3 regions of the Pseudoalteromonas sp. Z9A4 genome follow, and region 3 is predicted to be linked to each of the others. Evidence: riboswitches for the same ligand, from Rfam matches in the RefSeq annotation. Region 3 holds a riboswitch; each other region holds the start of a gene.
What was found. A riboswitch is a leader RNA that binds a small molecule or an ion and turns the genes downstream of it on or off. The one in region 3 is predicted to bind cyclic di-GMP.
Positions count from the first base shown of each region.

Region 1: another riboswitch for cyclic di-GMP. It lies ahead of GQR54_RS00390 (hypothetical protein); the one in region 3 lies ahead of GQR54_RS15270 (OmpA family protein).
Region 2: another riboswitch for cyclic di-GMP. It lies ahead of GQR54_RS14870 (chitin-binding protein); the one in region 3 lies ahead of GQR54_RS15270 (OmpA family protein).

Region 1 covers NZ_WTLA01000001.1:93,445-97,629, forward strand. The annotation lists gene GQR54_RS00385 (oligosaccharide flippase family protein) at 1-381, shown strand, start outside; gene GQR54_RS00390 (hypothetical protein) at 389-1,516, opposite strand; cyclic di-GMP riboswitch class I at 1,617-1,715, opposite strand; gene GQR54_RS00400 (acyltransferase) at 3,415-3,933, shown strand; gene GQR54_RS00405 (3-phosphoshikimate 1-carboxyvinyltransferase) at 4,167-4,185, shown strand, end outside.
Region 2 covers NZ_WTLA01000022.1:50,679-54,863, forward strand. The annotation lists gene GQR54_RS14865 (S9 family peptidase) at 1-1,885, opposite strand, end outside; gene GQR54_RS14870 (chitin-binding protein) at 2,027-2,590, opposite strand; cyclic di-GMP riboswitch class I at 2,687-2,759, opposite strand; gene GQR54_RS14875 (cytochrome b/b6 domain-containing protein) at 2,848-3,504, opposite strand; gene GQR54_RS14880 (AzlC family ABC transporter permease) at 3,612-4,185, shown strand, end outside.
Region 3 covers NZ_WTLA01000023.1:47,453-51,637, reverse strand. The annotation lists gene flhA (flagellar biosynthesis protein FlhA) at 1-1,127, shown strand, start outside; cyclic di-GMP riboswitch class I at 1,294-1,375, shown strand; gene GQR54_RS15270 (OmpA family protein) at 1,477-2,355, shown strand; gene GQR54_RS15265 (sigma-54 dependent transcriptional regulator) at 2,376-3,689, shown strand; gene GQR54_RS15260 (flagellar hook-basal body complex protein FliE) at 3,706-4,029, shown strand; gene fliF (flagellar basal-body MS-ring/collar protein FliF) at 4,039-4,185, shown strand, end outside.

The sequences.
Region 1 (4,185 bases), on a different contig from region 3:
ACATATGAAACACTATTTGTAAATATAGCTTCTACCATGCTTATCTTACTTTCGGTCGTTTTCCTTTCTGATTTAACAGGTAAGTACTCGCCTTTAATTGGAATGTACCTTTCATTGTTATTTATAATACCTAAGTTTAATTATGCGCTTTGCAAAATTTTAGATATTAAAATTGGCTCCGTTTTGAAAGTAATAACAGGGTGTTTAATTTCTGCTGTAGGGATGTGTTTATTCGTAATATATATTCAGATTAATATGAATGTTGAGAATTTATATATACTAATTTTTATAGGTCTTTTTAGCTATAGCTTTATATATATAACTCTTTATTTAGCTAATATTATTGATAGAAAAATACTAGTTAACATAAAGAGTTTATAAACTAAATTCATTCACACTCAGATAATTGATGAGGCTGGAATGTAAGATCTCCATAATATGAAAATTTTGAGCTTTTAAAATCAACCGTTGCGTCATCAATGTCATAATTTCTTATGTCACATAAATGAGTATCTTCATTAATTTTAAAAGTAGAGTTAACGAATGTCACTTGCGCGTTAATTGCTTGTATAGCTGAACTATTAGCAGAGCTTATATAACAGTCAGTGCAGGTAAAATTATTATTCCATAGCTTGAAATTGTACCTTGCTTCTTTACCTGATGTAGAAGTGATATTTTCTAATGTAACATTCTCACCTTTTATATCTAAATCTGCATCTTTGCTATTTGATATAACAGTATTTTTTATTACTATGTTGCTAGTACCAGTATTAATCATTATACCGTCACCTTGTTGATAGCTACCACAGTTTTCAATACCACCAATATTATTAGCTATTGAAACTTTATCAATTAGAATATCTTTTGCTAAGCCTGCTATACTTATACCAGAAATATAACACGATCTTTCTAAGTCTCGAGATGATGTCAGACCATCAAATACAGAGTTGGTAATGCTGATGTTACTCGTGTTTGTTCCATTGATCCGTATGCCAGCTTTGTAATAACCTAAGCTTGTTAAATTATTAATTGAAATATCTGATATTACCTTAGTTGCATTGTAATCAATTTCTACGCAGCTCATAGTATTGTTTGCTGTTATATCTTCTAGAGTAATATTATTAACATTGTTGCTTTTAATTCTGAAACAGTGGCGAGTGTTTAGAAATGATATATTTTTAAATGTGATATTGCTTCTAGCTATTACAATTCCGGAGTTACTGCCTGAGTAATAGTTGAAATTACTCGTGAATGTAGCTCTTTGTGAACCTACCACTTCAACAGGGTGATCACCGTTACTTAAATAAAGTGCATCAGTTTGTTTATATAGACCTGGCTGCAATTCAACTTTATCAATAAGTGGATCGGCTAATAAATTATTTAACTGGTTGATTGATGCTGGGGAGGTTTCAGAATAGCCATTGCCGCTTCCTACTGTACTAATATAAGCAGTTTGGGCCTGTGAAACGAAGCTTGTTAAAAGAAATACGGAATTAATGAGAATAAATTTTTTCATTTTTATTACCTTGTTTAATTTGAAACTATTCGGTTAAATTTAAAGAATGAATAGGTAAACCAAGGTAATAACTAACAGCGAAACTGTTAGGTCTTATCTTCGCGGTAACCCCGCTACCATCATGAGTGATTAATTAAACACTCATATTAGGCCGGAAGCTTTGCGTCCTTGATTTTCACCAAGTTTGCCCTTTTCACTATGAGTTTTAATTATATCGGAAATGCGAATAAAGACAATGGTATAATTATTATTATGAACGTTTAATTAACAGTTCTTGTTTTAACACGATGATTTATCAGATATTAAAATATTGATAATTTTTAAGTATGTATTTAATGTAATTGTGGTGAATAATACTTTATTTTTAATTTAAACATGAGGTTACATGTGCTATCCTCTATTTCTATTTTTGAGCGTGTCGTCCAATTTAAATGTAAGTATAAGAACTTTCACATTGTAGGCTTGATAATTATTTTCTAACAATACTTAATAGCACTAATTGATGTTTTATTGTTATTAAATGCAATTAGCAATAGATTTTGTATTTGTTTTAGGTAATTGCCCGTTTTTATACACAGTATTGGTTTGACAATAATTAATAGGCGCAATCGGTTGAATCTCAGTTCTTCAAAAGTTTAATGTATGCTGAAACTTCAGTTTTTAAGGGATTTAATCTTTGTTTCTAAGGTTTTATATCAAGGATGTTATTTATATGAATACTTCAGTATTCCCAGAAAAAGAGAAAAGTATACATAGGCTACACGGAATTGATTTTTGTAGGGCCGTATTTATGATACTCGGCTTGTTTTACCATACGGCATTAATATACAACGATGGCTATGTATGGAGGGTATCCTCAACCGAGAGTTCGGTGGTCTTCAATTACATATCCGATTTTATTCATGCATTCAGAATGGAAGCGTTTTACATCATTTCAGGGTTTTTTTACTTTCTGGTTTTCACTAAAAAAAGTACCAATTTCCTGAATGAGAGGCTGTTAAGAATAATGCCTCCTTTGATTTTTTGTGGGCTCTTAATAAACCCAATAATGAATTACTTCAGTGACCAACGAGTTTATAACTGGGGGGAACTAATTTACTTTACGGATGGACAATGGTTGGGCCATCTGTGGTTTCTTGGTAATTTAATGGCATATTTTATTTTGACGTATCCTATATGTTCTTTTATCTTAAAAACAAATGAATTAAGTAAAAAGAAAATATTAATTTGTTTCTATTTTTTGATTCCATTTTTAAGTCTTTGTTCTCTTGCTTTTTCAAAAATAATGCTTTTAGATAATTTTGTTTTTTTTACATTTGATTCATTGTTTTACTATTATTTTTATTTTTTATTTGGGTGTGTGTGTTACAAAAATAGAGATGTATTCATTAGTATACTGAACTATAAAACAGCTTTTTATTCGGCTTTAATTTACTTTGTAATTTACCTCTTAATTAACTTTGACTATTTTTCTTTTTTGAAATCAGATTACATTAAGGGTATAACTAAATTATCTAGTGGTTTTCTAGTTTTAACTTTAATAGCAATAACTTACAATTTAGGTGTTAATGGTTCAAAATTAACGCGTAAGTTTTCTGATTCCAGTTACACAATATATTTACTACACCAACCATTGATAGTTATTATTTATTTTTTCTTTTTCGATGACTTTCACTTTCCGTTATTTTTAGAGTATGTATTAATAATATTATTAACGTTCCTAATTTCATTCTCGATACATCACTGGTTTTTAGTAAAAAACTCAACTTTACTTTTCTTGTTTAATGGTGTTTTAAAAAAGAAAACTTGATGCACTTAGAGTGACTTTATGGAAATAGGTTATCGCAATTGTAAATTTAAATATTATTTAAAAATAACTTTTATGAGATAGTAAACAAATGATTAAGCTACTACATTTATACAGAAAAATAACAAGCAAGTTACACATTATATTTTTTGGACGAATTTCACTTTTGAGAAAACTCGGAGGTAAAGTAGGAAATAATTGCCGTTTTATAGGCGAGATTAGTTTTGGTTCGGAACCTTACTTAATAAAAATAGGTGACAACGTGAGTATCACTTCAAGTCACTTTGTTAATCACGATGGAGGTGTTTGGGTTTTCAGACGAGACTTTCCTGAAATAGACGTAATTAAGCCTATAAACATAGGTGATAATGTTTTTATTGGAAGTCATTGTATAATTATGCCCGGCGTAACTATAGGATCTAATGTGGTAGTTGGGGCTGGTTCGATAATAACAAAAGACTTAGACTCTGATGGCGTTTATGCCGGTGTTCCGGCTAAGTATATTAAATCTTTAGCTGATTATAAAAAGTCTTCATTGGAAAATAACTTAAAAACTAAAGGTTCATTAACGAAAAAGAATTATTTGATAAATCATTATAAAATAAAATAAAATAAAATGTTATATGATTTCAATAAAAAGTCGAGATTATTTTACACTTACTACTCGCTTAACGTTAGATTACCAATAAATGTGCTTTCAGAGTTTGGCATATTAATTTTAATCGACGCTTTGTAAGCTAAGTGGTTTATGAACAAAAGTAAAGCGACGGACTTTAAGCTTTTAAGCCGATTATAATCATAGTTACACAAGTGAATTTACTATTTTGTATAGCGAGTTTTAGTTTGAATATAAAAAATGATC
Region 2 (4,185 bases), on a different contig from region 3:
GACCAGTAGTAACGAGTATGTTCGGGTAGTTTTGTGCGCTAATATTGTCATAAGGCGAGTAAGCTTCTATCACATCATAAAATTGAGGCTCATTTGGATTACCCCATTCATCGTATTCATTTGTTGTGAGTGGAATACTTTCATCAAGCATTGTGGTTAATACGTCTAAAAATGGTACATGACAGCCAACACCGCAATATAACTCTGGTGCCTGGTTTACAACCGCCCCCATTAATAGGCCACCGGCACTGCCGCCTGAGGCAAACACCTTATTGCTATCACAATAACCTTGATCAACAAGCGCTTTTGTCACATCAATAAAGTCACTAAAGCTATTTTGTTTATGCTCTTTTTTACCTTGCTCATACCATTCGCGGCCTAGCATTTCAGAGCCCCGAACATGCGCAATAACATAAACAAAGCCACGATCGAGTAAGCTCAGTGACGAACTAGAAAAGCTAGGATCAATCGTATAACCATAGGCGCCATAGCCGTATTGAAATAACGGATTTGTGCTATCTTTTTTAAAGCTGTCTTTTCGATAAACAACAGATACAGGTACTTTAACTCCGTCGCGAGCAGTTACCATTAATCGCTCTGACTGATAGTCATCGGCATTAAAACTACCTAGTACTTTTTGCTGTTTAAGCAGTGTTTTTTCGCCAGTTGCTAAATCAACATCATATAAAGAGCCTGGTGTTGTTAAACTTGAGTAATAAATACGCGCAGTCCGTGTGTCTGGCTCTGGGTTCATTGCTATTGCAGCATAATAACAAGGATCGGCAAACTCAAGTGCCATACGATTCCCTTGCCTATTAACAACTACGAATCGAGCTTGCCCTTGCTCGCGTTCACTCAATACCAAAAAGTCATTAAATAACTCTACACCTTCAAGCAGTACATTTTCTCTGTGAGCTGTATGCTCAAACCATTGTGTTTTATCAGCAATCGTTTCGTTTGTTGCTGTCATTAATCTAAAGTTTTTAGCTTGCCAGTTAGTCACAATATAAAATGTGTCACCTAGCTTATCTACGTCAAACTCGTGGCCATCTTCACGCGGCATTAATGCTTTAAATTCGTCAGTGGGCTTATTAGCATCAAGCACCCATGTATCGTTGGTCTCTGTCGATGCTAAATCAATAATAATTAAGCCTTCGTCGCGACTTTTACCAAGCCCCATAAAAAAGCTGCTGTCTTGCTCTTCGTAAACCATTACATCTTGGCTTTGCTCGCTGCCAAGCTCATGCCTAAATACTTGGTATCCTAGTAGCGTTTTTAAATCTTTTTTTACATAAAAAACAGTTTTATTGTCGTTAGCCCAAACAACCTGCCCTTCTGTATTTTCAAGTACATCAGGTAGCATTTCACCGGTCGTTAAGCTTTTAAAGCGAACATTATAAATACGACGACCTTCAGTATCTTCAGAGTAAGCCATAAGCTGCTCGCATGGGCTTAGTGCGACCTCTCCTAGCTCAAAAAACTCAAATCCTTCAGCTAATACATTCACATCAAGTAAAAGCTCTTTATTATCAGCCTTTATGCTTGTACTTCTATAATGACGCGAGTATTCATCATCACCACGAACTTCTGAGTGATACCAGTATTTCCCGTCTTTAACGGGTACCGAATTATCATCTTTTACAATGCGTGCTTTTAACTCTTCAAAAAGTGTATTTTGTAGTGGCTTCATAGCAGCTAACTGTTCATCGCAGTACGCATTTTCAGCATGTAAATGCGCAAGTACTTGCTCATCTTGGCGATCGTCATCGCGCATCCAATAGTAATTATCGGTACGTATTTTATTGTGGGTACTTAATGTATGGGCTTGCAGTTTAGCAATCGGGAAATTAGGTAATAAACTTAAAGAGTAGTCAGGACGAGACACAACAAAACCAATTAAAAAAATAATGTGATTTGCAGTTTATCATAAAAATAAAAAAGCCCATCCAATAGTTGGATGGGCTAAAACGGTAAACGCTTCATTACTAAAACCGCTATACCTTTGGGAAGATAATTCACTTGAGCTTTATATTTGCTGCCAAGCCATAGCCCAACTTTGTCCTACACCGGGCTCGAACATAAACTTTTTATCGTCACTCGCGCGGCAAAACTCATTAAATGGCCAAGGCCTACATTGATAAACATGCCCTGTTTTTGGCTGCAATACCTTTGTACCCGCATTATAGTTTTCACAATTTTCAGGGTACACGTAATCATAAGTATCAAGGTTATTAACAACACGCTCATCGCATTTTGCAATACAATGAAAATCGACATGCGCTTTACATATACCACTGCTTTGCAAAGCAAAAACTTCATTGTTTCTATAGGCAACAATTAAACCTTGTTCGGTCATTTTACCTGCGCTAACAAGGGGTACATGCACGTTAATATGCTCGGCAACTAAACGTGGCCATGCGTGAGGTTCACCTTGTTCAAGCGAGGTGATTTTGTAATCAAATGATAAACTAGCTAGCTCTCCTTGCATGTCATAAAAGGTTACACTCACCACATCGCCAATAAACAATTGGGTATGATGATTTAAGCAACCTATTGTTGACCACTTTCCACAGGCCAACGACGTATGCATAAACACGGCAACACCTTAAGAGTTACAAAATCTTATCCATACACTATGGATACACAAAAAATACACTGAGGGCAAGTGATACATAACAACACGTTATGCAGTAGTCCCGCTACCATAGCTTTTGGAAACTTTGCATCCTAACCTTTCGGCTAGTTTGCCAGCAATGCGGCGATTATAATTCGGCCTCGCATAACAATCAAACAAAAGAATGTAACCAAAAACAAAAACCAACCCTTTAAGGTTGGTTTAATGTGTTTTTAACTAAATAAATAAGTTAAAGGTTCTTTCGCCCACGTAAATACCAGCAACACCAATAAAGATATAAATATTAACCACGCAGGCCAAGACGCTTTTGTTACTTTAGCCTCAGAGTCATCCGCTTTTAACTCTTTTAAGCCTGTGATCATCGCCTTAACCAGCGGTTTGCCTTTTATTCTATAAACAATAATAGCTAATACATGCAAGCCAATAGCATAAAGTAAAATGTCAAAATTCAGCTCATGTAGCCAATTGGCAAAATCAATCGTATCGCTAGACACATATTGAGCAAGCGGCCCGTCAGTTAAAATACCATCACTGCTCATTAAGCCACTTACAAGTTGCGTTATGATCAATATAAAAAACACTATCACCATACAGCTACCGGGTGCTGAATGGCCTAACGATTCGCTTGGTGTTTTTAGCGCCTTTAAAATAGCTCTAGGAGAGTGCAGTAACCCACTTAATCTCGCGGTTTTACTACCAATAACACCCCAAATTAAACGTGTTACTATAAGTGCTAAAGTAAAAAAGCCAGCAACAAAATGAAGCTCAATCATGCCCTCTTCAATACTAAAATAAAGCACTGCAATACTTACAACCAAAAACCAATGAAAGCATCTAATAAACCCATCCCACACTTTTAACGTCGTCATTGCGCCTATCCTTAAAAAAACAGTATTATCTAATTCGTTAACTACTTTAACATCATAATATTAAGGTATCCTTATGAGCCATTCTACAAGCCGTGCGAGTAAATATCATGCAACCAGTTAAAAAAGCTATTTTAAAAGGCTTTTTAGATATGCTACCTCTGTGTTTAGCCGTTGTTCCTTGGGGTATTTTATGTGGTTCTTTAGCGATTCAAAATGGCTTTAGTGCACTAGAAACCCAAGCAATGTCGTTATTAGTCTTTGCAGGCTCTGCACAGCTTGTTGCGATTGAACTTATGGCGGGCAACACACCATTGCTCACAATTTTATTCACAACATTTATTATTAGCTCTCGGCACTTTTTATACGGTTTAGCTGTGCGTCATAAGGTCATTGATCAACCTATGCGTTGGCGCTTACCGGTGAGCTTTGTTTTAACCGACGAGCTGTTTGCGTTTTCTCACCATAGAAAAGCATACAGAACAAAAACACGTTTAATATACGCATTGAGCGCTGGTTTTAGCTTTTATATTGCATGGAATATTTGGACGTTAATTGGCATTGTAGCAGGCACAATGCTGCCCGACTTAACTAATTTAGGGCTCGACTTTGCCATTGCTGCCACGTTTATAGCTTTGGTTATTCCGGGCATTAAAAATTTGGCCTCACTCGTTACGGTAATTG
Region 3 (4,185 bases):
AAAGGTCACTCCCCACAACAGATCTGCTCGAAGCTGAACAAATAACTGACTCTATTTTAAGTGAGCAGCAAGCTAGCTTAGAGTGGGGAGATATTTCTCATGTCGATAAATTGTCAGTGGAGTTAGGGTTCAGGCTTGTTTATTTAGCTGATAAAAATAAAGGCGAGGAACTGGTTAAAACTCTGCGAGGTGTAAGAAAAAACCTGTCAGAGCAATTAGGGTTTTTATTACCTGAAATCCGAATTAAAGATAATTTAAAGCTAAATCCTCAAGAATATAAAGTTAATCTAACAGGCGTTCCCGTTGCAAACGGTTTTTTAAATGCCAAAGAACTACTCGCTTTAAACACCGGAGATGTTTATGGAACTCTAGACGGAGAAATTACAACCGATCCGGCTTACGGACTAGAAGCAGTTTGGATTAAAGACGATAGCAAAGCTAAAGCTTTAAATATGGGTTATTCAGTTGTAGATCTTGGTACGGTAATTGCTACTCATACTGGTAAGATTATTAAAGAACACTTAGATGAGCTGTTTAGTTACGAAGATGTTCAGAGATTAAATGATAGATTGAAAGAAATTTCACCTAGTCTGGCTGAAACTTTTGAAAAATCATTATCGACTAACTTACAGCTGAAAGTTATTCGGTTATTACTGCGAGAACATATTAGTATCAAAGACATTGTAACTATAGCAGGAACTTTAATTGATAGTGTTGAAGTAACAAAAGACCCTATTTTATTGGTTTCTGATGTTCGTTGCGCATTACAAAATGTATTAGTAAAACAGGTGATGGGTAATAAAGAAGAGCTTGCCGCTTACAGTCTTGATGAAAAGCTTGAAAGTACAATGCAAAGTTCACTAGATCAAGCGATGCAGGCAGGAAAAGTGGCATTAGATAGCTTTCCTGTTGATCCTAATTTATTAGGGCAATTTCAACGGATGATGCCCTTACTTGTTGATGACATGAAAACAAGGGGGGTGACTCCCGTTTTAATCGTTATTCCTCAGTTGAGGCCTTTGCTTGCTCGGTATGCAAAGAGTTTTACAAAAGGTGGCTTAGTTGTTCTTTCTTATAACGAAATTCCAGACTTTGTGAGAGTTAATGTTCTCGGGTCATTAGGTTAATCTCGTTTATTAGTTATGCTGAATAAGTGATGAACTAAATGCAATTATAGTTGCATTTGGTTCTAATTAACTATAACCTTGAAAATAAAGTAGTCCATATGGGTTACTTTTCATGTTGTGAATTATCACTTTTTAAAAAATAAAAGTAATAAAAGTAAAGTTAAAGTAAATTAAATGGCAAGCTTCACGAAAGTGTAGGACGCAAAGCTACCAGTCTAAGGGATAACTAAGATCGTGAGGCTACATTAACTTAGCGACATCGTTTAATACTATAAATGTATTTTTATACATTTCGCTGTTTATATTAAATAGGACCTAGTTGGTCTATTCAAGGTTGTATGGAATACTCATGAGTTATATTTTCACATCAATTAAACTTTTAGTTTGTTGTCTGTTTTTAATTTTTACAATTAATGATGCAACAGCAAAAGAACAGGTTTTTACTCAAGCTTATGAAAAAGGTTTATGGTCTACACAAGAAAGTTCTTTTTCTTGTCGGTTGAGTCAAAATTTTGACAGCTACGCATCGTTAGAAATTATTCGCGTTCCTGCAGAACCCCAAAAATTAGTTCTTAAATGGCTAATACCAGATAAAACTGTAACTGATGTTCAAGTCCACTCTAAGAAAGCTGATTGGCAGTCGAAAAGTATTTCCCCTCCGCAACTTAATTTATTCACTTCGGATATTGCAAATAATACAGCTACATTTGATATTAATGAAAGCACCTTACTAAGAGTAATAAAACAAGGTGGTTGGCTTGATAGTATTATAGGTTTTGGAGATGAACAATTACGCCTGACATTTACAAACATTTTCAGTAGTGATGTTATTAAGCAATATCAACATTGTTTAACTAATCTATCTCCTTTGTCATGGAAGCAGGCAAGAGATCATGAAATTCACTTTAAAACAGGTAAACGTACGGTTTATCAACAGGACGATTTAGACTTTTTGAAAGATCTTGTCCGTTATGTTTCGCTAGATAAAGGTGTAACTAAAGTCATGGTTGATGGGCACACTGATAATGTAGGTTCTCCTTTAGCAAATCGTCTGCTTTCGAAAGAAAGGGCAGATGATGTAGCTTCAAGATTAGTCGAATTTGGTTTGCCTAAAGGTATGTTAGAAGTGCGAGCTCATGGTCAACGTTATCCTATTGTCGAAAATTCAGAAAAAGGACTAGCGTCCAATCGTCGTGTTTTGATTCGTTTGTTTCGACATTCAAATTAATGTGTTTTGTAGGGGATAAAATGAGCCAAAAGTACCTTTTATGGATAAGTGAACAGCAGCCGGATATTGAGTTTATAGAAATAGTTATATCTGAAAACTTCAAATTTTTGCATACCAATTCTATTGCTGAAGCAGTAAGCCATTGTATTAGTATTAAACCAGAGCTTATTTTTGTTGATGCGGATATTAAAAACATTGAATTAGTTGAATTAATTAAGCTTATCCGCAAAACGTGTCCGATTACTCAAGTAGTCTCACTTGTTGATTCTTCGCAGAGTCAAATTGCGTCAAAGACTATAAATATTGGTGGCGCAGTTGATTATTTATTAAAGCCTTTTTTTGAGCAACAGCTAAAAAATACTATTCGTAATGCTAATTCAATGAAGAACGGCGTTGAAGATTTAATTGCTGTATCGACTAAGTCACAGCAAGTTTTGCGCTTAGCTAACCGGGCTGCACAAACATCAGCAAGTGTGTTAATTAGCGGGGAATCAGGCACGGGTAAGGAAAAGTTAGCTCATTTCATTCATAAAGCTTCTGAACGTAAAGATAAACCTTTTGTAGCGGTCAATTGTGCTGCAATACCTGAAAATATGCTTGAGGCAATATTATTTGGACATAATAAAGGCGCATTTACAGGAGCCGTTAACTCCCAAGAAGGTAAGTTTGAACTTGCAAATGGAGGAACAATATTACTTGATGAAATAACTGAGCTACCACTTGATTTACAGGCGAAGTTACTGCGTGTTTTACAAGAACGTGAAGTTGAAAGATTAGGTAGTCATCAAAAAATCAATCTAGATATACGGATTATTGCTGCTTCTAATAAAGTACTAAGAGAGCAAGTAGAAAAAGGGTATTTCAGAGAAGATTTATTTTATCGATTAGATGTATTGCCACTTAGTTGGCCAGCACTTCGTGATAGAACAGATGATATTTTACCTTTGGCTCATTATTTCATTAAGAAATACGGTTCATCTGAGTATCATATTAGTAAACAAGCTGAAGACCTTATGCTTTGTTACAACTGGCCTGGAAACGTACGAGAGCTTGAAAATGTTATGCAAAGAGCGCTTGTTATGGCTCGTGGTGCAGAGATTCAATCTGATGATCTCAATCTGCCTAACTGTTTACCTGCGGCAGCTACCTTTTGCTCATCTCAATTGAAAGAAAATAAGAAACAAGCTGAATTTGATTATATTTATAGTTTACTAAGTCGCTTTAAAGGACATAGAACTCAAACAGCTGAAGCGCTTGGAGTGAGTACTCGAGCATTAAGATACAAACTTGCCGCTATGCGTGAATACGGCATTGATATAGATGCAATAGCATAATTTAAAGGAAACCCTAATGTCCCCAATTGAAAGTCAACGATTGATGCTTGGTAAAATGATGGAAATGCAGCAGTTAGCTGCATCTGATCGAATTGAGCCTAATATAATTCCTAATGAAAATGTAAATATAGGTGAAGATTTTAAGTATGTAGTTCGTTCCATAAATGAACAGCAAAATATTGCTGGAGATATGATGAAAGCCGTTGATACGGGACAAAGTGAAGATGTTGTTGGTGCTATGATCGCAAGTCAAAAAGCAAGCTTAAGCTTTTCGATGCTTATGGAAATGCGAAATAAAGTGCTCAATGGTATTGATGATGTAATGCGAATGTCACTCTAGAGGCTGATGATGAAGGGCGAATTAACTAAAGTTCCAGAATTAGATAACAACGACATGAAGCTAAAAGAAAAAGTCGTGAACTTCTCTAATAAATTAAACTTCAATGCTGGTAGTGATAGAAGTATTGCAACAATAGCATTATTAGCAACGCTTGTA